DNA from 2 places in the Paenarthrobacter sp. 4246 genome. Region 1 is predicted to be linked to the other one. Evidence: riboswitches for the same ligand, from Rfam matches in the RefSeq annotation. Region 1 holds a riboswitch; the other holds the start of a gene.
The links. A riboswitch is a leader RNA that binds a small molecule or an ion and turns the genes downstream of it on or off. The one in region 1 is predicted to bind glycine.
Positions count from the first base shown of each region.

Region 1 (16,200 bases):
CGCCATGACAGTGAAACTCAACAAAAAGGCCTTCGACCATGCGAAGCACCTGGTCGCGGACGGCAAGGTGGTCAAGGACACCCGCGACGACTGGAGTGAGCACGCGCCCTCCACCAAGGACGAAAATGCCTTCCTGGACAAGCACGGGCACGCCGAATACTCCAAGTGGTTCCTCGGGGTGGACGACGACCACCCGGATGACCAAAAGGGCCACTACAAGTTCCCCATTGGCGATTTCACGAAGATCCACCGCTGTGGTGTGATCGCCGCCGAGAGCAGGGCTGGTCAGTACGACTACGACGACATCCGGGATGCCTTGGGGAAGCTTCTCGAGAAGATCGACCAGGACTGAAGGCTGTGGGGTTCAGCAGTGCGCGCTCTCTTGGGCCGCCGGGCTGTGCGACAGGATTTCAGCAAGCTCGGCCAACCTGTGAGCGCGTGCGGATTCCGCTGGCGAGAACGGCTCACCCGGCCGGGAAAAGACCAGCGGACCATGCCAAGCTGTCGGAATCTTGAGGATGTCGCTGGAAGACCCGACGCCGGTACTCACCTGGGGTGCCGGGCGTTCGGGATCGAGCGGGACTACTTTGGCGGCGAGAAGCTCGGCAACTGCGTGCGGAAGTTCCGCGGGATTGCCGGCAATTCGCGTGGCGAGGCTCAGGGCCTTGGTTTGGCCGTCAGCCATGGCCAAAGCGGTGGTGGGCCACACCTGGGACTCCCGCCCGCCGCCGTCGTGCAGTGCTTTCAGCAGCTCGAACTCAGTGACCTCGCCCGGGGCGGAGAGGACAAACTCATCCATTACGGTTTCATCGGGGTCACCGGCAGTGGGCCCACTCCCGGTCATAGGGTGGACATGAAGACTGAGGATGTTGCTGTTCAGCTTGGCCAGGGATTGGGTGATCTTCTGCAAGGACCCTGGCTGGTCCAGAAGCACGGTACGCGCACGCCATAGGGCAGGTGCCAAGTTCAGCGTACGTCGCTGGCGGAGGGCCGGCGCGTGCAGCCAACGGCGGAGTACCTTGGCGGCCGATGGCTCGGCCACCCAGATGACCAGGACTGTGGCCGTGACTGCCAGGAGGAGGACTTTGGCGACGTAGGGAAGGCGCGTTTCCACGACGGCGGCGTGCACCAGCAATTCGATGGGGAGCATTACCGCGATGTTTGCGAGCGTGAGCCGGGTTTTGGAAGCTTCGGGCAATTGACCGCAGACGTCACAGAGGAGATCCGCGGTAACGGGAGTGCTCGGGTTGGGCTTCATGGTTTCATGCTGCCCTGTTGCTGTTTCGTGCCCGTTGCCTCTGCGTCACGTTCTGGGGACAGGCCGGTGAACGTGCAAGAACCCGGCGCCCTCGCGGAGAGAACACCGGGTTCGGTGAAGCAACTGGGAACTAATGCCCGCAGGGAGCTGACGATCCTAGCGGGTTCTGTCGGAATCGAGTTCGGAGTCCAGGTCCGACTCAAGGTCAGAGGTCCGAGCGGTGCTGCGGGCGGCAGCGGCGTCCTTGAGGAGGTCGCGGATTTCGGCCAGAAGGGCAGTATCTGCCGGAAGCGGCTCTTCCTCGGGTTCTTCGGTGGAGAGACGGTCCTTGACCAGGGAATTGATCTTGTTCATGGGTGCCACGAAGATGAAGTAGACCACGGCAGCGGTGATCACAAAGGTCACGAGAGCCGTCAGTACAGCGCCGATGTTGACCAGCGTCGCGGGGTTGTTTTCCCAGATCTTGAAGCCGAGCCCATCGGCGTTCATGCCACCGGCGGCGGCGATTACGGGGTTGATGATGTTGTTGGTGAAGGCACTGACGAGTGCGGTGAACGCGCTGCCGATGACGACGGCAATGGCCAACTCGATCACGTTGCCGCGAAGTATGAAGTCCTTGAAACCCTTGAACATGGATGATCCTCCGAATAGGTGCAGTGTCTGCCTCCAGCAGAGATCAAAATACCACTCCGGGGTTTCCAGCCGGTGTAAGCGGGGATGTGAGAGAGCGTTGGTGGGAAGGGCTCGGGATGTGAGAGAGCGTTGGTGGGAAGGGCTTGGGATGTGAGAGAGGGTTGCTGGAGTAGCCACACCTTGCTTGCACTTTTTCAAAACAACCGGCTATGGTGTGAAGCGTGTCACTCATGGTGGCGCAACGCTTTTGATCTGCGGCGGGAGAGTCCTGCCGGTACATCCAGTCAGGCGCCGTAGGAGCAAATCCTCCCCAGGAATCTCTCAGGCCCATGTACCGCCGCGGTTAGGCAACTCTGGAAAGCAGTCCGGGCAACCGGGCTCACCGACGGTGCAAGCAGGCAACCATTCCTGCGGAATCTCTCAGGTCCAATACAGAGCGGGGAGGAACCCCACATCATCGTGGCGCTCACTGGGCGCCTGAATCATGGAGTTCCTCTTGACTGTTCAATCAACCCCCACCGCCTTCGCGGACCGGCACATCGGCGCCCGCCGCCAAGCCGACGTTGACACCATGCTCAAGGCCATCGGCTACGACTCTGTCGACGGCCTGGTAGACGTCGCGGTCCCCGATTCCATCCGCCAGGACACCGCCCTGAAGTTGCAGGACGCCCTCACTGAAGTCCAGGTCCTCGCCGAGTTGCGCAAACTGGCTTCCAAGAACAAAACCGCTGTCCAGATGATCGGCCAGGGCTACTACGACACCGTGACGCCCCCGGTGATCCGCCGCAACATCCTGGAAGCTCCCGCTTGGTACACGGCCTACACGCCGTACCAGCCGGAAATTTCGCAGGGCCGCCTCGAAGCGCTGCTCAACTTCCAGACCATGGTGCAGGACCTCACCGGACTTCCCGTAGCCAACGCCTCGCTGCTGGATGAAGCCACCGCCGTGGCCGAGGCTGTACTGCTGATGCGCCGCGCCAACAAGTCCAAGACTGCCAAGGACGGCAAGACTGTCCTGGACGCTGATCTCCTGCCGCAGACCATCGCCATTGTGAAGGGCCGGGCCGAGGCGCTGGGTTTCGAAGTTGAGATCACCGACCTCAGCTCCGGCCTTCCCGACGGCGACATCAACGGCATCGTCTTGCAGCAACCCGGGGTCTCGGGCCGCGTGTTCGATCACTCCGGTGTGATCGCCGAGGCCAAGGAACGCGGTGCGCTGGTCACGGTCGCCGCGGATTTGCTGGCGCTCACCCTCATCACGCCCCCGGGCGAGCAAGGTGCGGACATCGCCGTCGGAACTGCGCAGCGCTTCGGTGTCCCGCTGTTCTTTGGCGGCCCGCACGCCGCTTACATGGCCGTTCGCGAAGGCATGGAACGTACACTTCCCGGCCGCATCGTTGGTGTTTCCAAAGACAACGCCGGCGTCCCTGCGTACCGCTTGGCACTCCAGACCCGCGAGCAGCACATCCGCCGCGAAAAGGCCACGTCCAACATCTGCACGGCGCAGGCATTGCTCGCCATTGTCGCCTCGATGTACGCGGTGTACCACGGCCCTGAGGGCCTGAAAGCGATCGCCGAAACTGTCCACGGCCATGCCCGTACGCTTGCCACCGCGCTGCAGAAGGCCGGCCGCGAACTCGTGGCCGACGCCTTCTTCGACACGCTCACGGTCCGCGTCCCCGGCAAGGCTGACAAGGTCATTGCCGCCGCTGAAGCCCGCGGCATCAACCTGCGCCTCATCGACGCCGACACCGTTGGTGTCTCCGTTGATGAAACCACGACGCCGGAGGTCCTCTCTGCGGTGGCCGTCGCCTTTGGAGCCGGTCCGGTAGGGGACGCCTCCGGATTCGAGTTGCCCGCGGACGTGGTCCGAACGAGTGATTTCCTGCAGCACCCGGTGTTCAACACGCACCGTTCCGAGACGCAGCTGTTGCGCTATATCCGCAAGCTGTCCGACCGGGACCTCGCATTGGATCGCACCATGATCCCGCTGGGTTCCTGCACCATGAAGCTGAACGCCACGGCTGAGATGGAAGCCATTTCCTGGCCGGAGTTCGCCTCGATCCACCCGTTCGCTCCGGACCACCAGACGGCGGGTTGGCGCGAACTGATCGGGGATCTTGAAGCTGATCTGACGGAGATCACGGGCTATGACCAGGTCTCCATCCAGCCGAACGCCGGTTCCCAGGGTGAACTCGCCGGTCTGCTGGCGATTCGCGGCTACCACCTGTCCCGCGGTGATGAGCAGCGCACTGTCTGCCTGATCCCGGCGTCGGCCCACGGCACCAATGCAGCGTCTGCTGTGCTGGCCGGCATGAAGGTAGTGGTGGTGGCCACGGCTGCTGACGGCACCATTGATCACGCGGATCTGACGGCCAAGATTGAAGCCAACAAGGACGTCCTGTCCTGCATCATGATCACCTACCCGTCCACGCACGGTGTGTACGACGCCGACGTCCGCGAGGTGTGCGACGCGATCCACGCAGCCGGCGGCCAGGTCTATGTTGACGGAGCCAACCTCAACGCGCTGGTTGGCCTGGCCCAGCCGGGCAAGTTCGGCGGCGACGTTTCACACCTGAACCTGCACAAGACCTTCTGCATCCCGCACGGTGGCGGCGGACCGGGTGTTGGTCCGGTTGCTGCGAAGGCGCATCTGGCTCCCTTCATGCCGGGCGACGCGAACAAAGCGGCGCACGAACCTGGTCATGGTGTCGCGATCTCCGCCTCACGTTACGGCTCGGCCGGTGTGCTGCCGATTTCCTGGGCGTACGTGAAGCTCATGGGTGGGCAGGGTCTGACGGAAGCTACCAAGTCGGCGCTTCTTGCAGCCAACTATGTTGCCTCCCGCCTGGATGAGCACTTCCCCATCCTTTACACGGGCGAGGGCGGGCTCGTGGCGCACGAGTGCATCCTGGACCTCCGCGAACTGACCTCCCGCACGGGTGTCACGGCCGAAGACGTGGCCAAGCGCCTGATCGACTTCGGCTTCCACGCCCCCACCCTGGCGTTCCCGGTTGCCGGCACGTTGATGGTGGAGCCGACGGAGTCCGAGGACCTGGCCGAAATCGACCGGTTCATCGAAGCCATGATCACCATCCGCGCCGAAATCGAGCAGGTGGCCAGCGGTGATTTCACTGTTGAGAAGTCGCCGCTGCGCAACGCGCCGCACACGGCTGCCGCCGTCGTGAATTCCGCCTGGGAACGTGAGTACCCGCGTGAGCAGGCAGCGTTCCCCGTCCCTCACCTGAAGCAGGACAAGTACTTCCCGCCGGTCGGCAGGATCGACGGCGCCGCCGGTGACCGCAACCTGGTGTGCTCCTGCCCTCCGCTCACGGACTTCGAAAACTAAGGACTCCCCACATGTCTGAGAACTACACGGCTCTGTACGAACAGCACAAAAAGGCCGGCGCTTCCTTCACCGATTTCGGCGGCTGGCAGATGCCCCTGAAGTACGAGTCCGAGCTCGCCGAGCACCACGCCGTTCGCAAGTCCGCGGGCTTGTTCGACCTCTCCCACATGGGTGAAGTCTGGGTGTCCGGCCCGGACGCTGCGGCCTTCCTGGATTACGCGCTGGTAGGCAAGCTGTCCGCGATCGCCGTGGGCAAAGCGAAGTACTCGCTGATCTGCAACACCGACGGCGGCATCATCGACGACCTCATTACCTACCGTCGACCCTCTCCTGAGGACGGCGTGGACAAGTACCTGGTGGTCCCCAATGCGGGCAACGCCAAGGTGGTCGCCGCGGCGCTGCTGAAGCGCGCGGCCGGTTTCGACGTCGTCGTTGAGGACGTTTCTGCCGAGACGTCACTGATCGCGGTGCAGGGCCCGAACGCCGAAGCCATCCTGCTGACCCTGGTTCCCACCGATCAGCACGCGCTGGTCACCGATCTGAAGTACTACGCTGCGGTTGAGGTTGGACTGACGTTCGACGGCGGCACCCAGGACCTGCTGCTCGCCCGCACCGGATACACCGGCGAAGACGGCTTCGAGATCTACGTCCCGAACCTCGACGCCCCGGGCCTCTGGGAAGCATTGCTCGAAGCCGGCGAAGGCCACGGCCTCATCCCGGCAGGCCTCGCAGCCCGCGACTCACTGCGTTTGGAGGCCGGAATGCCGCTCTACGGCAACGAGCTCTCCATCCACGTCAATGCCTACGCCGCAGGCCTCGGCCCGGTAGTTTCCTTAGCTAAGGAAAGCGACTTCGTTGGTCGGGAAGCACTGACGTCGATCAAGGCAGCCGGGGTCGGATCCACCATCGGCCAGAAGCTGGTCGGTCTCAAAGGTACCGGCCGCCGCGCCGCCCGCGGACACTACTCGGTCCTCAAAGACGGCTCGCTCATCGGCGAAGTCACCTCCGGCCAACCGAGCCCCACGCTCGGTTACCCGGTAGCGATGGCGTATGTCGACGTCGAGCATTCAGAGCCGGGCACGACGGTCGAGGTGGACCTGCGCGGGAAGGCTGAGCCCTTCGAAGTAGTGGCGCTGCCGTTCTACAAGCGTCGGAAGTAGCCCCTACAGCGGGTGATCTTGAAAAGTTTTCAGTTAGTGAGAGAAGGAATCTTATGAGCAAGGTAGTTGCCGAGTTGAAGTACTCGGCTGAGCACGAGTGGGTTGCCGCTGATGGTGACGGGCCTGTGGGGATCGGGATTTCCGCGGTTGCCGCTGATGCCTTGGGCGACATTGTGTACGTCGACCTGCCCGAGGTTGGTTCGACCGTCACTGCAGGTGAGACTTGTGGCGAAGTGGAGTCGACCAAGTCGGTCTCTGACTTGTACTCGCCCGTGACGGGGGAGGTGACCGAGATCAACGACGCCGTGGTCAGCGATCCTGCGCTCATCAACAACGATCCTTACGGGGCCGGCTGGCTGTTCAAGGTGGCCGCCACGGAGGAAGGGCCGCTCATGTCGGCCGAAGAATACGCTGCAACGAACGGTGGAGAACTGTGAACCCGGTATCTGTAACTGAGTACCAGCAAGTGGTGTCGGCGTCGTTGGACGCCCAGCTGTCCGAGCTGGATCCTGAGATCGCTGCGAAGATCGACGACGAACTGGGTCGCCAGCGCGACGGCCTGGAAATGATCGCCTCCGAAAACCACACCGCCGTCGCGGTAATGCAGGCACAGGGTTCGGTGCTGACCAACAAGTACGCCGAGGGCTACCCGGGCAAGCGCTACTACGGCGGCTGCGAGCACGTCGATGTGATCGAGCAGCTCGCCATTGACCGCATCAAGGCCCTGTTCGGTGCTGAGTACGCGAACGTCCAGCCACACTCAGGTGCCCAGGCCAACGCCTCGGTGATGCACGCGCTCATCAAGCCGGGCGACACCATCATGGGACTGAACCTGGCACACGGCGGCCACCTGACCCACGGCATGCGCATCAACTTCTCCGGCAAGCTGTACAACGTGGTCCCCTACGGTGTTCGCGAGGACACCCACACCGTGGACATGGCCGAGGTTGAGCGCTTGGCACAGGAGCACAAACCGGCACTGATCGTGGCTGGCTGGTCCGCTTATGCGCGGCAGCTGGACTTCGCCGAGTTCCGCCGCATTGCAGACCTGGTGGGCGCCTACCTCATGGTGGACATGGCCCACTTCGCAGGTCTCGTAGCTGCGGGACTGCACCCCTCGCCGGTCCCGCACGCCCACGTCACCACGTCCACCACGCACAAGACCCTCGCCGGTCCGCGCGGCGGCATCATCCTCTCCAACGACGCCGACATCGCCAAGAAGATCAATTCGGCTGTGTTCCCGGGCCAGCAGGGCGGACCGCTGGAGCACGTCATTGCCGGCAAGGCTGTGGCGTTCAAGATCGCCGCGTCGGAGGAGTTCCGTGAGCGTCAGGAACGCGTTCTCGCCGGTGCCCGCATCCTCGCCGAGCGACTGGTCCAGCCCGACGTCGCCGCCAAGGGCATCAGCGTCGTCTCCGGCGGAACGGACGTGCACCTGGTCCTGGTCGATCTCCGCGACTGCGAACTCGACGGCCAGCAAGCCGAAGACCGCCTTGCCACGATCGACATCACCGTCAACCGCAATGCTGTCCCGTTCGACCCCCGCCCGCCCATGGTCACCTCCGGGCTGCGCATCGGCACCCCGGCGTTGGCCACGCGCGGTTTCGGCGAAGCAGCCTTCCGCGAGGTGGCTGACATCATCGCCGAGGCATTGATCGCCGACGCCGACGCGGACCTTTCCGGGTTGCGTCACCGTGTTGATGTTCTTGCGAAGGCGCACCCGCTGTACCCGGGAGTTGCGAACCTGAGCTAGTCGCTCGGTTGCGTTGGCCGATGGGCCTGAAGTCCTCGGCGGGCTCGGTCGCATAGGCACCCGCTGAGCGGATGCGATGCTCCCTTGGACGCCCGCTGCCGGACCTCAGGCCCATGAGGGCCGCATGCCTGATCGCCGTCTCAGGACCGGACTCGGGTTCGCTTGTTTGAGAAACAGGTCCAGCTGCCGGGGGTGTTCTTCGGGCGTCGGGTTGGTTGGGGAATGTGTTGGTGTTCCGTCCGATTCGGGGTTGCTGCGGGACGTGCCGTGGGTACGGCGGGTTTGCAGCGAAGCCCCGAATCGGCGAAGGGGGGTTTGGGGTCCGTTCCGTTTGTTGGGGGCGGGGCGGGTTCAATGTCGTTTTACTTAGTGAGGAAATAGCCATGGCCGTTGGGGTCTTCGATCTGTTCTCTGTAGGCATTGGGCCTTCGAGCTCTCATACTGTGGGGCCGATGCGTGCGGGGGCGGTGTTTGCCGGCGAGTTGCGGGACGCTGGTGTCCTGGATTCAGTGGCGTCGTTGCGGGTTGACCTGTATGGGTCGTTGGCTGCGACGGGTCGTGGGCATGGGACCATGACGGCGACGTTGCTCGGACTTGAGGGCTATGATCCCGCGGAAATCCTGCCTGATCAGGTGGAGGAGCGTTTGGCCTCGATTGCTGAGACGGGTGTGCTGAACCTGGCTGGTGCCTTCGGTGAGGGTGTGGAGGTGCCGTACGCGGTGGAGGACATGATTCTGCATCCGTTGACGGTGTTGCCGCGGCATACGAATGGGATGAAGTTCGCTGTGTCCGATGCTGGGGGGAATGTTCTGCGGGAGGCGACGTTCTTCTCGGTCGGTGGCGGGTTTATTGTCCGTGAGGGTGAGGAAGACGCGGCCCAGGAAGAGTTGGAGGAGTCGAAGGCGGAGTTGCCGTTGCCTTTTAGGACGGCGGCGGAGTTGATGGGGCGTTGTTCGTCGAAGGGTTTGGGGATCAGCGACATCATGTTCATCAATGAGCGGGCGTCCCGGTCGGAGGAGGAGATCCGGGAGGGTTTGCTGCATATCTGGTCCGTGATGGAGGCCTGCGTTGAAACCAGTTTGAAGCGTGAGGGTGTGTTGCCGGGTGGGTTGCGGGTCCGTCGTCGTGCTCCTGATTGGTTGGAGCGGTTGTTGAAGGAGGACAAGGACCGGAACGATCCGAAGTATTGGCAGGAGTGGGTGAACCTGATCGCGTTGGCGGTCAATGAGGAGAACGCGTCCGGTGGGCGTGTGGTGACGGCGCCGACGAATGGTGCTGCGGGGATCATTCCGGCGGTGTTGTATTACGCGTTGAATTACGCCCCGGGCATGGACCAGGCCACGCAGCAGGATCGGGATGATGTGGTGGTGAAGTTCTTGCTCGCTGCCGGTGCTGTGGGTGTGTTGTATAAGGAGCAGGCGTCCATTTCGGGTGCTGAGGTGGGCTGTCAGGGTGAGGTGGGGTCGGCGTCGTCGATGGCTGCTGCCGGGTTGGCTGAGGTGATGGGTGGTACGCCGGGGCAGGTGGAGAATGCTGCGGAGATCGCGATGGAACATAACCTGGGGCTGACGTGTGATCCGATCGGTGGGTTGGTGCAGATTCCGTGTATTGAGCGGAACGCGATTGCTGCGGCGAAGGCGATCAACGCGGCGAAGATGGCGCTCTGGGGCGACGGAACACACCGGGTCTCGTTGGATGAGGTCATTGTGACCATGCGGGAAACGGGCAAGGACATGTCCCATAAGTACAAAGAAACAGCGATGGGCGGCCTCGCCGTCAACGTCGTCGAATGCTGAAACCCAAAACCCAACGCGTTGTGGGGCCCGCTCTGCGCCCCATGCCGAAGCCGAAGGGCGCAGAACAGGCCCCGCAACGCAAGAATTTAGAGATCAACTCGAAGGAACGTCATGACACTCGCCCCTGAAGGCCGTAAGTTGCTGCGCGTTGAGCAGCGTAACTCGGCGGTCCCGGTTGAACGCAAGCCCGAGTGGATCAAGGCCAAGGTCCAGATGGGTCCGGAGTTCGTCCAGCTCAAGAATCTGGTGAAGAAGGAAGGCCTGCACACGGTCTGTGAAGAGGCCGGATGCCCGAACATTTTTGAGTGCTGGGAAGACAAGGAAGCGACATTCCTGATCGGCGGGTCAGAGTGCACCCGGCGCTGTGATTTCTGCCAGATCGATACCGGTAAGCCGTCCCCGGTGGACATGTTCGAACCCACCAAAGTGGCGCGGAGCGTCCAGGCCATGCAGTTGCGGTACGCCACGGTGACCGGGGTGGCCCGTGATGACCTGGCCGATGAGGGTGTGTGGTTGTACGCCGAAACGGTGCGGAAGATCCATGAACTGAACCCGGGCACCGGGGTGGAGTTGTTGATCCCTGATTTCTCCGGCAAGCCCGAGCACATTGCGGCGATCTGTGATTCCAAGCCCGAGGTGTTCGCGCACAACGTGGAGACCGTGCCGAGGATTTTCAAGCGGATCCGTCCGGCGTTTCGGTACGAGCGGTCCCTGGATGTCATCACGCAGGGCCGGGATTTGGGCATGGTGACCAAGTCCAACCTGATCCTGGGCATGGGCGAGACCCGGGAAGAAATCTCCGAGGCGCTGCGGGATCTGCATGCGGCCGGGTGTGATTTGATCACGATCACCCAGTACCTGCGCCCGTCCGAGCGGCACTTGCCGGTGGACCGGTGGGTCAAGCCGCAGGAGTTCGTGGACCTCCAGCACGAGGCCGAGGAGATCGGGTTCCTTGGTGTGATGTCGGGTCCGTTGGTGCGGTCCTCGTACCGGGCCGGGCGCCTCTGGGCCACCGCCATGCGGAAGAAGGGCTGGGAGATCCCGGCCGCCCTGGCCCACATCGAGTCCTCCGGCACCACCCGCCAGGAAGCCTCCACCATCCTCGCCGCCCACGGCTAAGCCCCCACACAAGGACACCTCACGGCGTTGAAATCATCCCCACCAACGGCATAGCCCGACGGCGGTCGGTCCCCTCCAAGAGGCGACCGACCGCCGTCGGGGGTTAAGTCATAAACCCCAGCACTCGAACACCAGCGCAGTTTTTGCTCAAGACGGGCACAATGTTCGCGCAGTCAGGTGGGGCTGCGTGCTGCGGAGGATCGCAAAGCCAGCGGACGGCGCCCCGGTCGCGTTGACTGAAACTGAGTACCCACCGCCCGGCCCTGACTGCATTCAGCGGCGCCCATCCAAGTAGTCCGCCGCCAGAACCTGAGTACTTGCATGCGGTATGAGCGTATTTCTGACCCCTCGTTCGGGCTTAAAAGAGGCGTACAGCAAAGGGTAGCCACGGAAGCCTGGCGCACAGAAACATGGGGGCATCGCTTCATTCGACAACAACGTTCGGATGCTGGGGGTTGCGATGCGGCTCCCCGGGACATAGAAAAACCAAGGAGTCTTATCATGCGCAAGCTTTCCAAGAAGAGCCGGATCACCGCTGCTGTCGCTGGCGTGGCACTGGTAGCCGTCGGCGGCGGGGCTGCCTATGCCTACTGGACCACCACGGGCTCGGGCAACGGCTCAGCCACCAACGCGTCCGGCGGCGGAACGGTGACGCTCCACGCCACGTTCGCCGCTGGGCTCGCACCAGGCAACCAGGTCGATGTGGCCTACACGGCCGATAACTCGACCACCTCCAGCACGGTGGTGGGCGCCCTCTCCGCGAATGTGACCACCAACGTGGCCGGTTGTCTTCCGGCTTGGTTCGAGGTCACCGCGGTGACCAGCAGCAGCCCTGTGGCGGCCGGTTCCACCGGAACCTCAGTGGGCAGCGGCGTCCTGAAGTTCAATGACAGCACCACCGAGAACCAGGACGCCTGCAAGTCGGCAATCGTGACGGTCAACGTCTCAAGCCTGTAGCACCGGCCTGCCGGGGATCATCCTGCGAGTGGTGATCCCCGGCTGATCCTTCTGCCCAGCACCGAATACGTCCGAAAAGAGCTTCCATGGACCCCCGCCCAGAGCGCACCGCGCCATTGCACCGAGTCGCGATACCACTACGCGCGCTGCTCCTGGCGTTGGTAGTGGCATTGGTGCCCGTTGGGGCACTTGCCGCAAGCGGTGCACAGGGCGGTCAGGCCAAGGTCACCAAAGGAATCACCGTGACGTTGTCGCCTTCAAGCCGCACGGTTAATCAGGGTCAATCAGCCACGTACACGGTGTCCGCAGCATCCGCGGGAGGTTTTACGGGGCCGGTGACGTTCGCCGTCACAGGTCTGCCGGCAGGAGCGGCAGCTGCATGGTCGCCGTCGTCGGTGGTGTTGACGTCCGGAGGCACCGCCCAGGTGGCGTTGACCATCACCACGGCGCCCGCCACCCCGGCTGGAAAGACCAACTTCACCGTGAAGGGGACGGCCGGAACTCTCCAGTCGTCAGCGCAGGCGCAGTTGCACGTCCTGGAGGTAAACCGGACCTTTGATGTGAGCGGTACTGTCAGCGGGCTGCTCGCTCCGGGAGTTACACGGTCCGTGGACCTGCTGATCTCCAACCCCAACAACAAGGCCATCGCGGTGAGCAATCTGACTGTTGCCATCAGCCAGGTGGTGAGGACTCCCGCCGCGGTGGCGGCCAACCTGCCGTGCACTCCGGCCGACTACACGCTCGCCCAGTACTCCGGAACGTATCCGCTGACAGTGGCGCCGGGGAGCCGCTCCCTCTCATCGCTGGGGGTTCCTGAGCCGAAACGGCCCCAGATCACCATGCTGGATACGTCACAGCTTCAGGATGGGTGCAAGGGTGCCACCATCCGGCTGACGTTCAGCGGAACAGGACAGGCGAACTGACATGACCACAGTCCCAACTCCGCGCATCCCCACTCATGGCCGGCTTGCACGAACTGCTGTGGCCACCGTGGCCCTCTGCATCCTGGGCGGCGCAGGTTCCGCCTATGCCTACTGGGCGGCTGCGGGAACAGGCAGCGGTTCAGCAAGCAATGGCACCATGCAGGCCGTCACGGTGGACGCACTGGTCCCGGGCGACACTTCCCAGACCAGCCTGGTCCCCGGCGGAACCGCAGACGTCCTCCTTCGCGCGTCGAACCCCAACCCGCACGCCGTCACCGTCTATGGTTTTGCGGCCAACGGGCCCGTGACCGCCGACGCGGCCCACCCCGGTTGCACCACAACAGGAGTGTCGTTCACACCGCCTCCCGTGCCGCTTTCACCGCCGCTGATCATCCAGCCGAACTCCTCCATCCTGCTGACGCTCCAGGGCGCTGCAGGAATGAGCACGACGTCGGTCTCCGCCTGCCAAGGCGCCCAATTCACCGTTCCTGTCACGCTGGAGGTACGGAAGTGAGCCGGCTTCGTCAAAACCGTCCTGTATCTGCTGTGTTCGGCTGGCGGAGCAGGCTCGCGATCATCGTGGCCGGCATTCTCCTCGTCTCCTGGGGAGGTCCGGCTGCCAGCGCATTCTGGGGCTCAATCACCAGCGGGCCGGGCGCAGTAAAGGCCGACACGGTAACCCAAGGGGCCAGGCCTGCTACCGCCATCTCCGGTGCCAACGTGACGGTGTCATGGGCGGCCGGCACGACGGCGGCAGGACGGTCCGTGACCGGCTACAGTATTGCCCGCTACAGTTCGGCGACCGGCGGGACGAAGGTTCCGGCGACAAATGGATGCGCCGGAACGGTGGTTGGACTGGGTTGCGTTGAGGCCGGAGTGCCGGCCGGAACCTGGTACTACACCGTGACGCCTACCCTTTCCCTGTGGCAAGGAACCGAGAGCCAACGCAGCACTGCCACCACACCTGTCACGGACACCACCGCGCCCCTGGCTCCGGCGGTAACCGCGCCGGCTTACGTCAACCAGTCCACCGTCGGGAGCGTTCCCATCAGCGGTACGGCAGAGGCCAACTCCTCGGTGACCCTCACGGTGTCCGGCGCCGGTGCAGCGCCGGTATCGCAGACTGTCGCCACCCTTGCCACCGGCGTGTGGACCGCCGCTCCACTCAACCTCTCCGCCTTCACTGACGGAACCATCTCCTATTCGGCCCGCGCAAGCGATGCGGCCGGGAACACCGGACCCGCCGGGACCGCAACATCCACCAAGGATGTGGTGGTGCCAACGGTCACTGCGGTTCAGCTGAACAACGGCACAGGAAAAACCCTGGGCATCGTAGAGCAGACCGACTCCGTGAAGCTCACCTTCTCCGAGGCGCTGGTGGCCAACACCATCTGCAGTGCCTGGACCAGCAACACCACAACCCAAACCCAGAACGGAAACGGCAGCAGCCAGGTCCTCGTAAACATCAGCGCAGACGATGTGCTGACCGTGTCCCAGGCGGGTTGCCCCACTTTGAGGGTTGGCAGTGTGGCGCTCGGTGGGAATTACACCGGCACGGCCCTCACCTTCGCCGGGAACAACACCAGCGGCTCCAGCCTGACGTGGAACCCGGGCGCCAAGACACTCACAATCACCTTGGGGGCGGGAGGCCCCGGGACGCTGACGGTAGCTGCTACGCCGACGCCACTTCCGGGCTACGCTCCGGCAGCCGGAGTGACTGACCTCGCCGGCAACGAGCTCTCCACGATGCAGGTCAACAGCCTCGCAGCATCCCGCTTCTGACCCTGGAGTTTTTTGTACACATAGTGCCCCGATGACGCGTGATTCGGGGCACTATGTGTACAAAAACTCCAAGTAGTCCAGTGCTCGGAGCGTAACCTTGAAGCGGACGCCAGCGCCGTCGTCGTACGTTTGATCCTGCGACGAAAGGCGAGCCGCCCCCTTGAAGGCTGTAGCGGAAATGTTCACGATGGGTCCTGGAAACAAGGACCATCATCCCGCCCTCCGCTGCGCTGTAGGTGTGTTTGTTCCGCTGATCACGTTGACGCTGATCGGACGCATGGACCTGGCAGTGTTTGCCTCGTTCGGAGCCTTCACCGGAATTTATGGCCGCAACGAGCCGCACAGCATCCGTTTTCGCAGCCAGTTGCGTGCCGGCGGCTTCATGCTTTTCATCATTCTCCTGGCCACTCTCATGGCCCGCTTTGCGCAGAGCTCCGGGCTGGAAGGTGCCGCATATTCGTGGCTTCTGACCGCCACGACCACCGTAGTGGCCGGTGTCTGCTCCGTGGTGGTGGCTGCCTGGAGGCTCCGTCCGGGTGGTTCGCTCTTTCACATCTTTGCGTTTGCCGCCATCGCGTCCATCGCCGCCCAACCGCCTCTGTGGGAAGCGATGCTGGTCTCGCTTCTCACCACTGGTTTCTGCCTGCTGATTGGCATGTCGTCCCGTGTCGTCAAGAGCCATCGGACACCGTGGAAACGGCCGCCTCCCATCCGTCACACCGACGCCGAGCGCCGGGCGATCTGGCTGGAAGGCGGCGGTTACCTGGTTGCTGCGGGCCTTGCGGGGACCATCGCGACGCTGGTGGGGGAGCGGCTCGGGTTCGGGCACACCTACTGGGCGATGGTTGCGGCCGTGGTTCCGCTGGTGGGCCATTCGACGCGCCACCGGGTGAGCCGCGGCATCCAAAGGATCGCCGGAACGGTAATCGGGCTGGTGTTGCTGGCCGGCATCCTGTGGTTCAACCCGGCGCCTTGGGCCATGGTCCTGGTGATCGCGGCGTGCCAGTTCGGCGCGGAAATGTTCATCGCCCGGCAGTATCTGGTGGCGCAGGTGTTCGTAACTCCGCTGGCGTTGATTGCCACATTGTTGGCGGCGCCGGTCGATCCTGCTTTGCTCCTCCGGGACCGCATCATCGAGACAGTCATTGGTGCCGCCGTCGGCGTCGCAGTGGTGGTGGCCCCGGCGGTTTGGCGGCGGGTGCGCGGGGGTCTGTCCACTGCCTGAGCGGGTGGATGTCAGCGGTACGGGGAGTTATCGCCTAGGATCGATTGGTTAGACAAGCGAGATACATGTCTACCAAAGGACTGGTGATGATCGACAAAAGTGAACGTCAGGGCTATTGGTACGGGCTGGAGAGCCGTAAGCAGATGGGCGCAGTGGACGTCCTGAATGCGCTCAGGGACTATCGCTCCGCCGAGGCTGATATGCGCCGCCGAACGCGCGCCTCCATGGGAATGGGCGAAACCGAT
Region 1 is NZ_JBEPOP010000006.1:345,408-361,607, forward strand. It holds gene ABIE35_RS13915 (hypothetical protein) at 5-352, shown strand; gene ABIE35_RS13920 (amino acid-binding protein) at 365-1,258, opposite strand; gene mscL (large conductance mechanosensitive channel protein MscL) at 1,415-1,891, opposite strand; glycine riboswitch at 2,140-2,238, shown strand; gene gcvP (aminomethyl-transferring glycine dehydrogenase) at 2,388-5,240, shown strand; gene gcvT (glycine cleavage system aminomethyltransferase GcvT) at 5,252-6,400, shown strand; gene gcvH (glycine cleavage system protein GcvH) at 6,454-6,837, shown strand; gene glyA (serine hydroxymethyltransferase) at 6,834-8,153, shown strand; gene ABIE35_RS13950 (L-serine ammonia-lyase) at 8,537-9,949, shown strand; gene lipA (lipoyl synthase) at 10,061-11,068, shown strand; gene ABIE35_RS13960 (hypothetical protein) at 11,570-12,025, shown strand; gene ABIE35_RS13965 (COG1470 family protein) at 12,112-12,948, shown strand; gene ABIE35_RS13970 (hypothetical protein) at 12,950-13,462, shown strand; gene ABIE35_RS13975 (hypothetical protein) at 13,459-14,730, shown strand; gene ABIE35_RS13980 (FUSC family protein) at 14,891-15,955, shown strand; gene ABIE35_RS13985 (MarR family winged helix-turn-helix transcriptional regulator) at 16,021-16,200, shown strand, end outside.

Region 2 (16,200 bases), on a different contig from region 1:
CGTTCTCCTCACCCTCCCGGACAATGAACCCACCGCCGACCGAGAAGAACGTCGCCTCTCGCAGAACATTCCCCCCAGCATCGGAAACAGCGAACTTCATCCCATTCGTATGCCGCGGCAACACCGTCAACGGATGCAGAATCATGTCCTCCACCGCGTACGGCACCTCCACACCCTCACCGAAGGCACCAGCCAGGTTCAGCACACCCGTCTCAGCAATCGAGGCCAAACGCTCCTCCACCTGATCAGGCAGGATTTCCGCGGGATCATAGCCCTCAAGTCCGAGCAACGTCGCCGTCATGGTCCCATGCCCACGACCCGTCGCAGCCAACGACCCATACAGGTCAACCCGCAACGACGCCACTGAATCCAGGACACCAGCGTCCCGCAACTCGCCGGCAAACACCGCCCCGGCCCGCATCGGCCCCACGGTATGGGAACTCGACGGGCCAATACCAACAGTGAACAGATCGAAAACACCAACAGCCATAGCCGTGATTCCTTCATAAAACTTGAGATGTCCCGGCAGATGGTCCTGCCGGATGGCCGATCCCGCTTGTGGCGGAAGGCGACCGAAGCACGACGCCGGATGGCCCCCAAAGGCGGCAACCCGGCGTCGCAAATTATTCAGTTACTACAAACCACGCTACGCCCACCGGGCTTGCGTGGCGGGATCCCTAGGACAGGTCTCCGCCATTCTTGGAGGCGTATTCCTCGGCCGTGAGCAGCGGGCCCTCGGACTCAGCAGCAACCTTGAAGAGCCAGCCGGCGCCGTAGGGGTCGTTGTTGATCAGGGCGGGGTCGCCGACAACAGCGTCGTTGATCTCGGTGACCTCACCGGTAACGGGCGAGTACAGGTCCGAGACGGACTTGGTGGACTCAACTTCGCCACAGGTCTCGCCGGCAGTCACAGAGGAACCAACCTCGGGCAGGTCAACGTACACAATGTCACCCAGTGCGTCGGTGGCAACCTCGGAGATACCAACGGACACCGAGTTCCCCTCGCCGCGGGAAACCCACTCGTGCTCGTCGGAGTACTGAAGTTCGGGCGCTACTTTGGGCATTCTGTTTCCTTTACGTCGAGGGAATGAAAATCGTTGGAGTTTTTGTACAGCACATGCCCTTTAGCGGGTGCTTTAAGGGCAGGTGCTGTACAAAAAAGTCTTACTTTTGGCGCTTGTAGAACGGCAGTGCGACGACTTCGAACGGCTCGCTCTTGCCCCGCAGGTCAATGTCCAGCGCGGTGCCAAGCTCTGAATGCTCGACGGCGACATAAGCCAACGCTACCGGGTAGCCGAGCGTGGGGCTGGGCTGACCGGACGTGACTTCGCCAACCACTGCGCCGTCTTTGAGGACCGGGTAGTGGCCGCGTCCGGCACGGCGGCCGAGGCCCTTGAGGCCAACGAGTTTGCGTCCGCTGGTGGAGCCGGCGCCGTCGGCCTTCAGGGCAGCGAGTGCGTCCTTGCCCACGAAGTCGCCTTCTTTGGAGAGCGCCACTACGGGTCCCAGCCCTGCAGCGAAGGGGTTGCCTTCGCGGGAGAGTTCGTTGCCGTAGAGGGGCATACCGGCTTCGAGCCGCAGGGAATCTCGCGATGCCAGCCCGGCCGGAATCAGCTCACCTTCATTCGCGGAGGCAGCAATAGCCTGCCACAGGGCTGCTGCGGATTCGTTGGCCACGAAGATCTCGAAGCCGTCTTCGCCGGTGTACCCGGTGCGGGCGAGCAGCAGGTCTTGAGTGCCGCCGTCGAACGTGAACGGGACGTCAACCGCCGCGTAGTACTTGAGTTCAGTGACCAGTGCGTGCTGTTCAGCTGGCACCAGGCGGAGGAGGATCGCTTCAGCAAGCGGACCCTGAACGGCGATCAGCGAGGTCTCGGCAGAAGCGTCTTCAACAACCACATTGAAACCGGCGGCGCGCTCCAACAGCGCGTCAGCCACAACCTTGGCGTTGCCCGCGTTCGGGACCACCAGGAAGTTATCCTCGCCACGACGGTAGGTGATGAGGTCATCGATGATGCCGCCGTCCTCCTGGCAGATCAGCGAGTACTTGGCCTTACCGATGGCCATGGCGGAGATCTTGCCTACCAGGGCGTAATCGAGGAACGCGGCTGCCTCGGGACCGGTGACCCAAACTTCGCCCATGTGGGAGAGGTCGAACAGGCCGGCGGTCTTGCGGACGGCGTGGTGCTCAGCCAATTCGGACGAGTATTTGAGGGGCATTTGCCAGCCACCGAAGTCGGTAAAGGACGCGCCGAGCTTCTTGTGCTCTTCGTAGAGCGCGGTGTAGTTCTCAGACATATCCGGGTCCTTAGTTTTCGAAGTCTTCGATCGGAGGGCAGGAGCACACAAGGTTGCGGTCACCGGCTGCGCCGTCGATGCGGCCAACGGGCGGGAAGTACTTGTCCTGCTTCAGGTGATGGACCGGGAACGCGGCCTGCTCGCGCGGGTACGCGCGGTCCCAATCAGAACTTACGACGGCGGCAGCTGTGTGGGGTGCCTTGCGCAGCGGCGAGTTCTCCACCGCGAAGTCGCCATGGGCCACCTGGTCGATTTCCTTGCGGATGGTGATCATGGCTTCGATGAAGCGGTCGATCTCCACGAGGTCTTCGGATTCGGTGGGTTCCACCATCAGGGTTCCGGCAACAGGGAAGGCCAGGGTGGGAGCGTGGAAGCCGAAGTCGATGAGGCGCTTGGCCACATCTTCAGCGGTGACTCCGGTCTTGGCGGTCAGTTCGCGGAGGTCCAGGATGCACTCATGGGCCACGAGTCCGCCTTCGCCGGTGTAAAGCACCGGGAAGTGGTCGTTGAGGCGGGATGCGATGTAGTTCGCAGCGAGCAGCGCGGACTTGGTGGCTTCGGTGAGTCCCTGGCCGCCCATGAGCTTCACGTAGGCCCAGGAAATCGGCAGGACACCGGCGGAACCGAACCGGGATGCGGAGATCGGGACGTCGTTGCCTTCGGTCCAAGAGGCTGCATCGCCCGGCATGAACGGTGCGAGGTGTGCCTTGGCAGCAACCGGGCCAACACCGGGACCACCACCGCCGTGCGGGATGCAGAAGGTCTTGTGCAGGTTCAGGTGTGACACATCGCCGCCGAACTTGCCCGGCTGCGCGAGCCCGACGAGTGCGTTGAGGTTGGCCCCGTCGATGTACACCTGGCCGCCGGCTTCGTGGATGGCGTCGCAGACCTCGCGGACGTCAGCGTCGTACACGCCGTGCGTGGAGGGGTAGGTGATCATGATGGCCGATAGGGCGTCCCGGTGGGCCTCAATCTTGTTCTTGAGGTCAACGTGGTCGATGGTGCCGTCAGGCGCCGTGGCCACAACCACTACCTTCATGCCGGCCAGCACTGCCGAGGCAGCGTTGGTGCCGTGGGCCGAGGCGGGGATGAGGCAGACGTTGCGCTGCTCGTCGCCGCGGGACAGGTGGTAGCCGCGGATGGCCAGCAGGCCTGCCAGTTCACCCTGGGAACCGGCGTTCGGCTGGATGGAGACTTGGTCGTAGCCGGTGATCTCGGTCAGCTGCGACTCGAGGTCGGTGATGAGTTCACGCCAGCCCTCGGTCTGCGAATCCGGAGCGAACGGGTGGATGGAGGCGAACTCCGGCCAGGAGATGGCTTCCATCTCAGCCGTGGCGTTCAGCTTCATGGTGCAGGAACCAAGCGGGATCATGGTGCGGTCCAGCGCGAGGTCGCGGTCTGAGAGCTTGCGGATGTAGCGGAGAAGCTGGGTTTCGGAGCGGTGGGTGTTGAACACCGGGTGCTGCATGAAGTCGCTGGTGCGCTCCACGGAAGCTTCAAGAGCCAAGCCTTCAGCAGCTTCGGCCACCGAAGCACCAAAGACCGCTACGACGTCGCCGACAATCCCGGACGTCGTGGTCTCATCAACCGAGATACCAACCGTGTCGGCGTCGACGCCGCGCAGGTTGATGCCCTTGGCCTCGGCGGCGGCGACGATCTCCGCGGCCTTGCCCGGGACGCGCACAGTAATGGTGTCAAAGAAGGAACCGTGCAGGACCTCGACGCCGGCGGCCTTCAGTGACGCTGCGAGCGTCCGTGCGTGGCTGTGGGCGGTCTCGGCGATCGCCTTCAGGCCCTCGGGGCCGTGGTAAACGGCGTACATCGAAGCGACGATGGCGAGCAGCGCCTGCGCGGTACAGATGTTGGACGTGGCCTTCTCGCGGCGGATGTGCTGCTCGCGGGTCTGTAGCGCCAAGCGGTAGGCGGGGACACCGGCGTCGTCCTTGGAAACGCCTACCAGACGGCCGGGCATGGAACGCTCCAGGCCCTTCTGGACGGCCATGTACGCGGCGTGCGGGCCGCCGAAGAACAGCGGAACGCCCAGGCGCTGCGCGGAACCAACAGCGATGTCCGCACCCTGCTCCCCCGGAGGGGTGATAAGAGTGAGGGACAGGAGGTCGGCAGCAACAGTGACAAGTGCGCCACGCTCCTTGGCCTCGGCGATCACAATTGAGTGGTCGAACACGCGGCCGGAAACACCGGGCTGCTGGAGCACGACGCCGTTGATGGCACCTTCCGGGAGACCGAGCGAGAGGTCAGCAACCTCGACCTCAAAGCCGAGAGCCTCAGCGCGGCCCTTCACAATGGCGATGGTCTGAGGGAGGCAGTCGGCGTCGAGGACCGTCTTGCCGTCCTGGACAGCCTTGTTCTTGTTGGCGCGGCGCATCATGAGCACGGCTTCCGCCACGGCCGTGGCTTCGTCCAATAGGGAGGCGTTGGCGATCGGCAGGCCAACCAGGTCCTGGACCATGGTCTGGAAGTTCAGGAGAGCCTCGAGACGGCCCTGGGAGATTTCCGGCTGGTACGGGGTGTAGGCGGTGTACCAGGCCGGAGACTCAAGGATGTTACGGCGGATCACCGGCGGCGTCACGGTGTCGTAGTAACCTTGGCCGATCATCTGGACGGCGGTCTTGTTCTTGGACGCGAGCTTGCGGAGCTCGGCCAGAACCTCAACTTCGCTCAAAGCGTTCTGCAGGGTGAGGGCAACGTCCTGGCGGATGTCGTTCGGGACGGCGGTGTCCACCAGCGAATCAACGGTGTCGTAGCCGACGGACTTGAGCATGGTCTCAATGTCGGCCTGGCGGCGGGCGCCGATATGCCGATCGACGAAGGTGGTGGAGGCAGAACTAACCGTCACGAAGGAACTCCATTGCTTGGGCGGCGTTTGGGTACGCCGCAGTGGCTGGGTTCCTCCCCGCTCTGTATTGGACCTGAGAGTTTCCGCGCCATTGCGTGAACAACATCGCTTGCACCGTCGGTGAGCACAGCGCTCATTCACCCCGAGGTGGGCTGAGTGCCTGCTGCTTTCCAGAGTTGCCTCGCCGCGGCGGTGCGTGGGCCTGAGAGATTCCTGGGGAGGGTTTGCTCCTACGGCGCCTGCATCACTTACGTGCAGGACTCTCCCGCCGCAGATCAAAGGCATGTTCAGTTGTAGGTGCGCACCACGTTGGGCACGTCACAAGACTTAATTGTCCTATGCGCCGGGCTTTGCAGCAAATGGATGAACCTCTACTTCCGCAGCCGCTCCAGGACTCCCAGGAGGATTTCGACGTCGGCCTCCCGCCCAGCGTTGCCGCCTTCCTGGCCGCCTTCGAAGATTGCGTTGAAGTAGAGGCCGTCTCCCATGTAACTGACGGCCTTGGCAACCTCCGGCCCAACGTCTTCTGCCAGCACATCCAGCCACCGCTGTTGGATGGCAGCAAATCTGCGGCGGGTTTCTTCGTGGGCAACCTCAGCCAGCCTGGTGGCGGCGACGAACGCCCGGTCCATGGGGGTATCCGCCCAGAGTGAGGACCGGATGAAGTAGGCGGCGGAGCCATCAGGGGCAGCCTTCATCAGCTCGGTGTCTTCATCTGCGAGCAGGTCCAGTCGCTCCAAGAGTGCCGTGATCAGCGCTTCTTTGTTGGGGAAGTGGTAGAGCAGCCCACCTTTGGACACCCCTGCCCTCTTGGCGACAGCGTCGAGGGTGGCAGCCCGCTCCCCCACTTCAATCAGGAGGGCTTCAAAGGCGTCCAGGACAGCGTCCCGGGCAACTGGTTTTCGTGGCATGTGTCCATCATTCCCTAAAGGCTTAGTGGGTTCTATTTGTAACTGTACCGTCTGGACGGTATAGTAAGGGACATGTTCTCGCCGTCCTCAACCCAAACACCCCGTTCCGCTCGTCCCGATATGGGCCTGGCAGCACCGTGGCGCGACTGGACGGCGCTGGCACTCCTGATGTTTCCGGTGCTGCTGGTGGCCGTCGACAACACCGCGCTCACCTTCGCCCTGCCTGAGATCGCCCGGTCCCTGGACGTGGGCGGCGTCCAACTGCTCTGGATTGTTGACGCCTATCCTCTGGTCCTCGCCGCGTTGCTCGTCTCCATGGGTAACTTGGGCGACAGGATCGGACGACGGCGGCTGCTGCTGATCGGCAGCACGGGCTTCGCTGCGGTTTCGGCTGCTACAGCCTTCGCACCCTCCGCCGAGTGGTTGATCGCCGGCCGCGCCGGCCTTGGTGTCTTCGGTGCCATGCTGATGCCTTCAACCCTGTCCCTGATCCGGAACATCTTCACCGATCCCAACCGGCGCCGGCTCGCCATCGCCGTCTGGGCTGCAGGCTTCTCGGGTGGCGCCGCCCTTGGCCCCATCTTTGGTGGGTGGCTGGTGGAGCACTTCTGGTGGGGTGCTGTTTTCCTGGTCGCCGCTTTCCTGCTCCTGCCGCTGCTGGCTTTCGGCCGGGTCCTGATTCCCGAGTCCAAGGACTCAAATCCTGGGCGCGTGGATGTGCCCAGCATCCTCTTGTCCGTCGTCACCATGGCCCCGTTTGTCTACGGCATCAAGGAATTCGCAGTTCACGGCTTCGGAGCATCGGCTGCAGCTTTCATGGTCTTCGGCCTGGTGATGGGCATCCTGTTCGTTCGCCGCCAGCAGCGGATTGCGAACCCCATGCTGGACGTTTCCTTGTTCAAGAACAAGGTGTTCAGCACGGCAATCATCGCGAACGTCTTGTCCCTGTTCTCCATGACGGGCTTTATCTACTTCTTCGCCCAGCACCTGCAACTCGTTGAGGGCCAGTCCCCCATGGAGGCTGGTATCGCCATGATTCCCGCCCTCCTGGCAACGGTCATCGCAGGCCTGCTGGTGGTCCCGCTGGTCAAGCGTGTCCGGCCCGGGTTCGTTGTCGCCGCGGGCCTGACGCTCAGCGCCGTCGGTTACTTGATTGTGGTGGTGGGCGATCACGGCAGCGGACCCGTATTCCTGCTGTCGGCACTGACCGTTCTCGCCGTGGGCGTCGGTGCCGCGGAGACTATCTCCAACGACCTCATCCTGGCCTCGGTACCTGCAGACAAGTCCGGCGCGGCCTCGGCCATTTCCGAGACCGGATATGAACTGGGTTCACTTCTGGGAACGGCTGTGCTCGGCTCGATCCTTACGGCTTCCTACCAGCACAACCTCATCATTCCGGACGGCGTCTCCTCGCAGGCCGCCGGGAAGTCAGGGGAAACCCTCGCCGGTGCTGTTGATGCGGCAGCCGCACTCCCGGCGCCGTTGTCGGAAGCGTTGACAGTCGCCGCCCGGTCAGCCTTCGAGTCCGGCGTCCACATCACTGCGGCGATCGGGCTGGTCCTGATGGCCGGCGCGGCAGTGCTCGCCGCCGTCGTGCTCCGGCGTGTGCCGAAGGCGCAGTAATAGGCCCGGTATTACCGTTGTGAGGCCCGCTTTGCGTGGTCCCGTGGGGATTTGCCACGCAAACCGGGCCTCACAAGTCTTCCGTTGGCGCCGCTTTCTTGTCGACGCCGGCGGTCAGTTGGTCGATTCTTTCGAGGGCGTCGCTGAGCCGGCTGACGGTGTTCCATAGTTCCGGATGTTGTTCCCGGACTTCCTCCATCGTGGCGCCCGCGGAGGTCAAGGATGCGAGGTCGAAGCTCACATTGGTTCGGGCTCCGGCGATTGCTGCCCGGAGGGCTCCGAAGCCCACTACGACGTCGGCGATCAGCGCGGGGTTGCCGTGGGAAGCGAGCCAGCCGAGATCTTCAATAGCGTCAATGGCCCTCTCGCCAAGGACCGCGGATGCTTTCGCGGCATCGACGGATGCCTGGTGGATGGCATCCTCTCGTTCGGGTCCGGGGTCCAGGCGGAAGGCGGCGCCGAAAGCGTTGGAGGCTGACGCGTCGTCGTCGGCTAGTTGAAGCGCGGTTTGGCGGAGTGCATGGGCCCGGGCGTGGATGTCACCGAGCTGTTCACGCTGGGCCTCTTCCGCCTCGGTGTATCCGGCGACCATGGACGTCAACGAGGCCGCAATGGAGAGCATGACCCCGGTGCCGGCACCTCCGCCCGGCGAACCGGTGGACTCGGCCAAGGCCTTGGTCCACTCCTCCACCGTGGATTGCTGAGTGGTGACTGATTCAGAATCTTTCATGCCATCCAGTGTGCCGGGGCTTCCCAGCCTTTGCAGCTTTGGGCTGGATACACTGGCCAGACCTAGGCGTCGAACGAAAAGAGCAGACTCATGACCGTTGACCTCGAAGAGCTCTACAAAGACCTGCATGCCCATCCCGAATTATCCTTCCAGGAGACCCGTACAGCGGGGATCGCCGCGGGCCATCTTGAAGACCTCGGCTTCACGGTTCACCGCAATATCGGAAAGACCGGAGTGGTTGGTGTTCTGGACAATGGGCCCGGACCGGTGGTGATGCTCAGGGCAGACATGGATGCGTTGCCGGTCAAGGAAGCAACGGGTTTGGACTACGCCAGCACGGCCGTAGGTGTTGATCATGAGGGCAAGGACATGCCCGTCATGCATGCTTGCGGCCACGACGTGCACGTGAGCTGCCTGGTTGGCGCGGTGGAGGTCCTGGCCGCGCAGCGTGATGACTGGCAAGGCACCCTGATAGCCCTCTTCCAGCCGGCAGAAGAATGGGGCGGCGGGGCAGAAACCATGGTTGCCGATGGGTTGTATGACGTAGTGCCGAAACCCGACGTCGTCCTGGGCCAACATGTGGCCCCATTCCCCGCCGGCTGGTTCGGCATGCGTCCCGGCGTCACCATGGCGTCCGCCGATTCCCTGAACATCACTCTGCACGGACGAGGGGGCCACGGATCGCGTCCGGAGACCACTGTTGACCCGGCATTGATGGCCGCTGCAACTACTGTCAGGTTGCAGGGCATCGTCTCGCGTGAACTCGCAGCCAGTGACTCCGCGGTGGTGACCGTTGGGCAGATTCACTCAGGGACCAAGAACAACATCATCCCGGAAACGGCAACCCTGGGCCTCAGCGTCCGTACCTTCAGTGATGCCACCAGGGATAAGATCCTCGGTTCAATTGAACGCATTGCCAAGGGGGAAGCCACAGCTTCAGGGGCTCCCAAGGAACCGGAAATCCACTTCGAAGAACGGTTCCCGCTGACAGTCAACGACGAAGCTGCCACCAAGAGGGTGTCGGCAGTATTCAAGGCAAAGTTTGGTGAAACACAGATTATCGACCCCGGACCTGTGTCCGGAAGCGAGGACGTGGGAGTCTTGGCCACGGCTGCCGGTGCCCCGCTGGTGTTCTGGTTCCTGGGTGGCGCCGAGCCTGCCTTGTTCAAGGAGTTCGCCTCAACAGGTCGCCTTCCCGAGGACATACCGTCGAATCACTCGCCATACTTTGCGCCAGTTATCCAGCCAACGCTGGCGCGAGGAACCGAAGCCCTGGTGACGGCGGCCCGGGAGTTCCTCGGCGCTGCGTCCTAGGGTTTTCGCCAGCCAACCAGTCCGCCGGCAAAGGTGAAGGCGCTGCCATCGCAGCGCCTTCACCTTTTTGTCCGATCAGGTCCGGCTTTCTTGACTGCGTCAGTGAATGCCTAGACTTTCTCGCGGACGCGGTTCATCGTCGGTTCGGAAGCCTCGGATTCCCTGCGACGGCGGGCCAGGAAAGCCCACAACGTTCCTTCCGTCCGTTGACGGCTCTCCGCCGGAGCATCTTCCTTCTTTGCGTCAGACGTGTGCGTCTCGGGCTTGCGCGCGGAGTCCGACTTCGTGCGCCGCTCGAAGTCGTCGTAGTACGCGTAGCACATACCCAACCTCCTTTAACGGCTGTCCTTCAATCGTCCTCTGACAGAGCATGCACGTCGATGCTTTTGTGCTTTGTAATCGACTGGATCGCTGTGCGGCGCGGCTGCACCCGACCTAGTGGGATAGAGCCGCCTGGCGCACTACCCGCACAGCCAACTTGGTCTCCTCCATGATGAGATCGGCATTGATGGCAGCGCCTGCCATGACACCTGACGCTGCAGAAGCCATGACCTGCCCCATGAGATCTGCGACGTTTCCCGCAGCCCAAACACCTGGCACCGTTGTGGCGCCGCCTATGGGGCTCACTTCCACGTGGCTTCCTATGCCCATGGGGTGTTCCACCGACGAAACTCCCAAGGACTCGAGCACAGTGGACCGGGCCTCCAAACGCGGTCCTGTCACCACAGCTTCCATGGGGATCACTTTGCCCGTAGCCAGGACAACACCGCTCAACGCGTCGTCAGTGGCTTCCAGTGCTTGGACTTTGCCGTCCACCACAGTGATGGAACGGGCAGCAAGTTGTTCCCATTCTTCTTCCGTCGGCTCCACAACGTCATTGAGGAACAGCGTGACGTTGGGGCTCCATTGACGGAACAGCAGTGTCTGATGCAAAGCCATCGGCCCTGAACCCAGAATTCCAATCGCCTTGTTCCGGACCTCCCAGCCATGGCAGTAGGGACAATGCAGGACATCGCGGCCCCACCGTTCCTGGATGCCCTCGATGTCCGGGAGGACGTCCGTCAAACCCGTGGTGACCAGCAAGCGGCGGGCACCCATGGTCCGGCCATCTGCCAACTCCACCTCGAAGGCTGGTTCCGCCCCGGCGGTGAGGTCCGCCGTCGAACGTGCAGCAACGGCTACGCCCTCCACGACGTCCGCCCCGTAGTGCCGGGCTTCGGTCCGCCCCAGTTCCAGCAGTTCCCGCGGGTCGATTCCGTCCCGGGAAAGGAATCCGTGAACCCCGGCGGCGGGTGCGTTCCGGGGCTCTCCGGCGTCGATGACGAGGACGGACCGCAAGGCCCTGCCCAGCGTCACGGCGGCACTTAACCCAGCTGCGCCACCTCCCACCACAACGACGTCATACTCCCCGGCCATCTGACGGTCTGTTACTTCTTCGCTCACTGTGCCTCCAGGCGTATCCAGCGGCCCTTCGCCGCTCCTTCCATGGTTGGCCACGGCCGAATAAATCAGCAAGGAAATTTGCCAATATGGCAAACTGAGGGCATGACTACCGATTTCAGCACCATGCTCGATGCCGTCGGCCCTCGCCTGCGCGCCTTGCGGACCCAGCGCAACGTGACCCTCGCAGAAGCCTCGGAAGGGACAGGCATTTCCGTCAGCACGCTGTCCAGGTTGGAATCGGGCCAACGCAAGCCAACACTTGAACTTCTTCTCCCCATAGCCAGGCTGCATCAAGTCCCCCTCGAAGAATTGATTGACGCCCCGCAAACAGGTGATCCCCGCATTCACCTCAAGCCGCACATTCACGAGTGGGGAACCGCAGTTCCTTTGACTCGACGCCCCGGCGGAATCCAGGCGTTCAAGATGGTCCTGAAGAGTGGCACGGGTAAAGAGACCCCGACGCCGCAGTCACATGAGGGCTACGACTGGGTGTATGTCCTCAACGGCAAGCTCAGGCTGGTGTTGGGCGGGAACGACTTTGTCCTCAAGCCGGGCGAGGTGGCGGAATTCGACACCAGAACCCCGCACTGGTTTGCCAGTGCCACGTCAGAGCCCGTCGAGCTCCTTACCCTGTTCGGCCAGCAAGGCGAACGCCTTCACGTGCGGGCACGACCCAAGCGATAGGAAGGGCACCCGGTGGGACTAGGAGGCAAGCCATTCCCGAGCGTTCCGGCGCGAAGCCGCCGGCTCAGCATCGGGCGCAGGGCGGTTAATCTCTGCCCACACCTCATCAAGGGACAATCCAAGGACGTCAGCAATCGCGGCCACCGTTGGAAATGCCGGAGTAGCCACCCTGCCCGACTCGATCTTCCGCAGCGTTTCCGGTGATACCCGGGCGTCGAGAGCGGTTTCGAGCATCGAGCGGTCACCCCGGGCGCGGCGCAGCAGGGCACCGAGACGCTGTCCACGCTCGGCCTCTGCGGGTGTTAGCGGCAACCTGACCATGGCTCCAATTGTAATACCGGGATAATATGGCCGGGATAGTTATTGGTCACACACGAGAAAGGTGCCGAATGATTGAGATCCTGAGCCACGCCGAACTGGACCGGGCAAGAGAGGCGGGCGCGCTGGTTGCCAACATCCTGCAGACGCTGAAGAGCCGGGCAACTGTGGGCACGAATCTCCTGGATATAAACCGTTGGGCCAAGTCCATGATCCTCGAAGCCGGGGCCGTCTCCTGTTATGTCGACTACGCTCCTTCCTTCGGCCGCGGACCATTCGGCCACTACATCTGCACAGGCGTCAACGATGCCGTCCTGCACGGCCTGCCCCGGAATTACGCACTGGCCGAAGGTGACCTGCTAACCCTCGATCTGGCTGTTTTGAAAGATGGAATCGCAGCCGACTCGGCGATCAGCTTCATTGTGGGTACATCCAAGCCATCCGAGAGCGTTGCGATGATTGACGCCACCGAACGCGCCCTGCGAGCCGGGATTGCGGCTGCCCGGCCAGGCGCCCGCATCGGAGACATCTCTTATGCCATCGGGTCGGTCCTCAGTGACGCCGGCTACCCCGTCAACACCGAGTTCGGCGGCCACGGCATCGGGTCAACCATGCATCAGGATCCCCACGTTCCCAATATGGGACGACCCGGCCGTGGATACAAACTCCGCCCGGGCTTGCTTCTCGCCTTGGAGCCCTGGGTGATGGCAGACACCGCACAATTGGTTACAGACGCCGACGGCTGGACGCTCCGAAGCGTGACAGGCTGCCGTACAGCGCACAGCGAGCACACCATCGCCATCACCGACGGTGAAGCCGAAATCCTCACTCTGCCGACGCTGACTCCCTAGGCGCAAAGCGGCCCGGCAACGGGGGCGAAAAGGCCCATCGGGTCCCCTCCGGGCAGCTATTCCAACTTCCCTGCATCATGTTCTGGTGGGTCGGTGTCCGGGGAGTGGTGGGGCTTTGGAGTGGTAGGTGTGTCCGGTGGGTGTGGTGATGTGCAGGGTGTGGGTGGATGCGGGCAGGGCTGTGGCGGTCCAGCCGGGGTTTTCTTTGGTGTGGTTGCACGCTTCGCACAGCCCTGCGCCGTTGTCCAGGGTGGTGGTTCCGCCGGAGTGCCAGGGCACGATGTGGTCGATGTGCCGGATGGGCGCGTCGCAGTACGGCGTCCTACAGGTGTGGTCCCGGGCTTGGATGAATCGCCGGTGTCGGTGCGGGAAGAGCCGTGCTTTGGAGTCCATGGCCAGCAGTTCCCCGCTCCCGGGTGCGGTGTAGAGCCGCCGGACCCAGACCGCGAAGTCCTGCTCTTCGTCGGCCCGTGCTTTGGTCCCGGCCCCGGTGTGGGGTTCTTCTGCGCCGATCAGGGTTCTGGCCCATTCCGCGGGGACGATGCCGTAGCCGTGGAGCCTAGCCGGTTCGGAGTCGCCTTGGAACAGGGTCCGGTCGGTCATGACGAGCTGGAGTTCAACCCCGGCGGCCCCGCCGGGTGTGCCGGTGAGGCGTTCGGCCAGGGTGTCGGCCATGACCTGCCCGCGGCCCCGGGGATCCCCATTGGAACGGGCCGCATCAGCGGCCCGGGTCAACGCCGCATAGGCGGCCACCCCTTGGGCGACCGGCAGGAGCGCGGTCAGATAAGTCATGGTGTCCGGCGCCGGGCGCAGACTCACCGACCGTTCCGTGGCGGCGTGGCTGGCCCGTTGCGCCACCGACCGTGGATCACGACGGTACGCGGCCGCTTTCACCGCAGCGACCAGGGCCCGGTCACCGAAACCCTCGAAAGTCCCGGTATCAGGGGCCAGTTCGGCATCCACCGCAGCCCGGCCCTCCACCGACAAACACGCTGCTTCCTTCACCAGCAGCGTCGCCCGCCACTCATTCAACTGGCCCTTGCTCAGCGCCGCCAGGGTGCGCGGCATCTCCATCACCAAGGCCTTCGCCAAGCCCAACAACCTCGCTCCCCGATTGGGGGATTCCCGCCGTGCCAACGCCACCTGCGCCCCCACGCCCTTGCCACGCTCCGCCGCGGGCACCCCGGCCCCGGCCTGCTCGGCACGCTGCGCCAAATCAAACGCCACAGCAATCTGCGCCTGCAAACCGGAGATAGCCGACTTCATCTCCTCCAACACCCGCAACTGACTAATCAAATCGCCGCTGACAGTGCCGGACTGAACTGAACCAGGCCGAACCGAACTTCCGGACTGAACTGAACTCCCAGACCGGCCCACGCCCCGGGAAACAGCAAGAAGCGGCACAGCAGACACCCCCGCCGTCTTCGCCTGCCCTTCCCGGATCTGCTCCATGCCCCAACTCTCCCAGGAGGCACCGACATTATTGGAGGCTTCGGCCAACCCGGCAAGCGCCCCCCGGTACCGGATGCCAGTCATGAAGGGAAGCCATCCGGTCGGCGCCTTGCACTTTGGGAGTGACTCACGCCATACTAAATGAACGCTATTCATTTAGTGACTGTCGTCTCACCGGAGTACATGCCGCCATGATTGAAACCTACCTGCCTCGAAGCCCCCATACCCGGGCCCGCGTCGAGCCCGGGACACGTACCCCGCCATCCTCCAAGTTCCCTGCAGTTTCAACGACCCCGTGGACGGGAAAGCACTCCGCATTCCCGACGCCTACCCCGGACGCCGCGTGATCGGTGTTGACACGCGCGAACTTTTCGCCCGGGGCGGCGGCATCCACCGCAACACGCAGCAACAGCCTTCGGCCATCTAGAAAGGGCCTCTTATGAGCCAGACAATCCGCCGCAGCGGCAGCGACGCTGCAACGTCGCACGACATCAGCGGCAAGGGACTGAAGACGGGGCAGCTGGGGCTCCTCGCCGTCGTCGTTCTTGGCATTTCAACCATCGCCCCGGCGTACACGCTGACGGGCGCCCTGGGCCCCACTGTCAACGAAGTGGGGCTGCAACTGCCCGTGATCTTCCTGATCGGCTTCATCCCGATGATCCTGGTTTCGCTCGCCTACAGGGAACTCAACGCAGACTCCCCTGATAGCGGCACCACGTTCACTTGGGTCACCAAGGCGTTCGGCCCGTGGGTGGGCTGGATGGGTGGCTGGGGCCTGCTCGCGGCCAACATCATTGTCCTGTCCAACCTGGCGGGCGTCGCCGTGGACTTCTTCTATCTGTTCCTGGCGCAGGCCACCGGCTCACCAGAACTCGCCGATCTCGCCTCCAACAAGCTCCTGAACGTCGCCACGTGCTTCGTATTCGTAGCTTTGGCGGTCTGGATCAGCTACCGAGGCCTGCACACCACCAAGATTGTGCAGTACGGCTTGGTGGGCTTCCAACTGCTGGTCCTGGGACTTTTCGTGGGCATGGCATTTGCCAACTGGTCCACATCCGAGACGGCTGTTCCCTTCAGCTGGGACTGGTTCGACGTCACCAAAATCGAAACCTTCGGCCAGATCGCAGCCGGCATCTCTTTGTCGATCTTCGTCTACTGGGGCTGGGATGTCTGCCTGACCGTGAACGAGGAGACCGCCAACGGCAAGAAGACCGCCGGACTCGCAGGCACGCTCACGGCCGTCATAGTCCTGGGCATCTACCTGCTGGTCACCATCGCCACCATGATGTTTGCCGGTGTGGGTGACACAGGAATCGGCCTGAACAACGAGGAAAACCACGCAAACGTCTTCACCGCACTCGCGTCACCGGTGATGGGCCCGTTCGCAATCCTCATGTCCCTCGCCGTGCTCTCCAGCTCCGCGGCGTCCCTGCAGTCCACCTTCACGTCACCGTCTCGCAGCCTGCTGGCCATGGCGCACTACGGGGCCCTGCCGGAGCGCTTCAGCCACATGAGCAAGAAGTTCTCGACGCCGGGCTTCGCCACCGTTGCGGCCGGCGTCCTGTCCGCGGGCTTCTACGCGGTGATGCACGTGATCAGCGAGAACGTCCTGAACGACACCATCCTGGCTTTGGGCCTGATGATCTGCTTCTACTACGGGCTCACGGCCATCGCCTGTGTGTGGTACTTCCGTAACAGCGTGTTCGCCAGTGCCCGGAA
Region 2 is NZ_JBEPOP010000002.1:463,856-480,055, forward strand. It holds gene ABIE35_RS04860 (L-serine ammonia-lyase) at 1-490, opposite strand, end outside; gene gcvH (glycine cleavage system protein GcvH) at 678-1,064, opposite strand; gene gcvT (glycine cleavage system aminomethyltransferase GcvT) at 1,165-2,298, opposite strand; gene gcvP (aminomethyl-transferring glycine dehydrogenase) at 2,309-5,155, opposite strand; glycine riboswitch at 5,336-5,433, opposite strand; gene ABIE35_RS04880 (TetR/AcrR family transcriptional regulator) at 5,527-6,066, opposite strand; gene ABIE35_RS04885 (MFS transporter) at 6,139-7,689, shown strand; gene ABIE35_RS04890 (cyclodeaminase/cyclohydrolase family protein) at 7,760-8,419, opposite strand; gene ABIE35_RS04895 (amidohydrolase) at 8,510-9,733, shown strand; gene ABIE35_RS04900 (hypothetical protein) at 9,844-10,056, opposite strand; gene ABIE35_RS04905 (NAD(P)/FAD-dependent oxidoreductase) at 10,169-11,149, opposite strand; gene ABIE35_RS04910 (helix-turn-helix domain-containing protein) at 11,279-11,860, shown strand; gene ABIE35_RS04915 (helix-turn-helix domain-containing protein) at 11,879-12,181, opposite strand; gene map (type I methionyl aminopeptidase) at 12,250-13,029, shown strand; gene ABIE35_RS04925 (HNH endonuclease) at 13,105-14,481, opposite strand; partial or broken gene ABIE35_RS04930 (agmatine deiminase family protein) at 14,753-14,908, shown strand; gene ABIE35_RS04935 (APC family permease) at 14,921-16,200, shown strand, end outside.
Region 2: another riboswitch for glycine. It lies ahead of gcvP (aminomethyl-transferring glycine dehydrogenase); the one in region 1 lies ahead of gcvP (aminomethyl-transferring glycine dehydrogenase).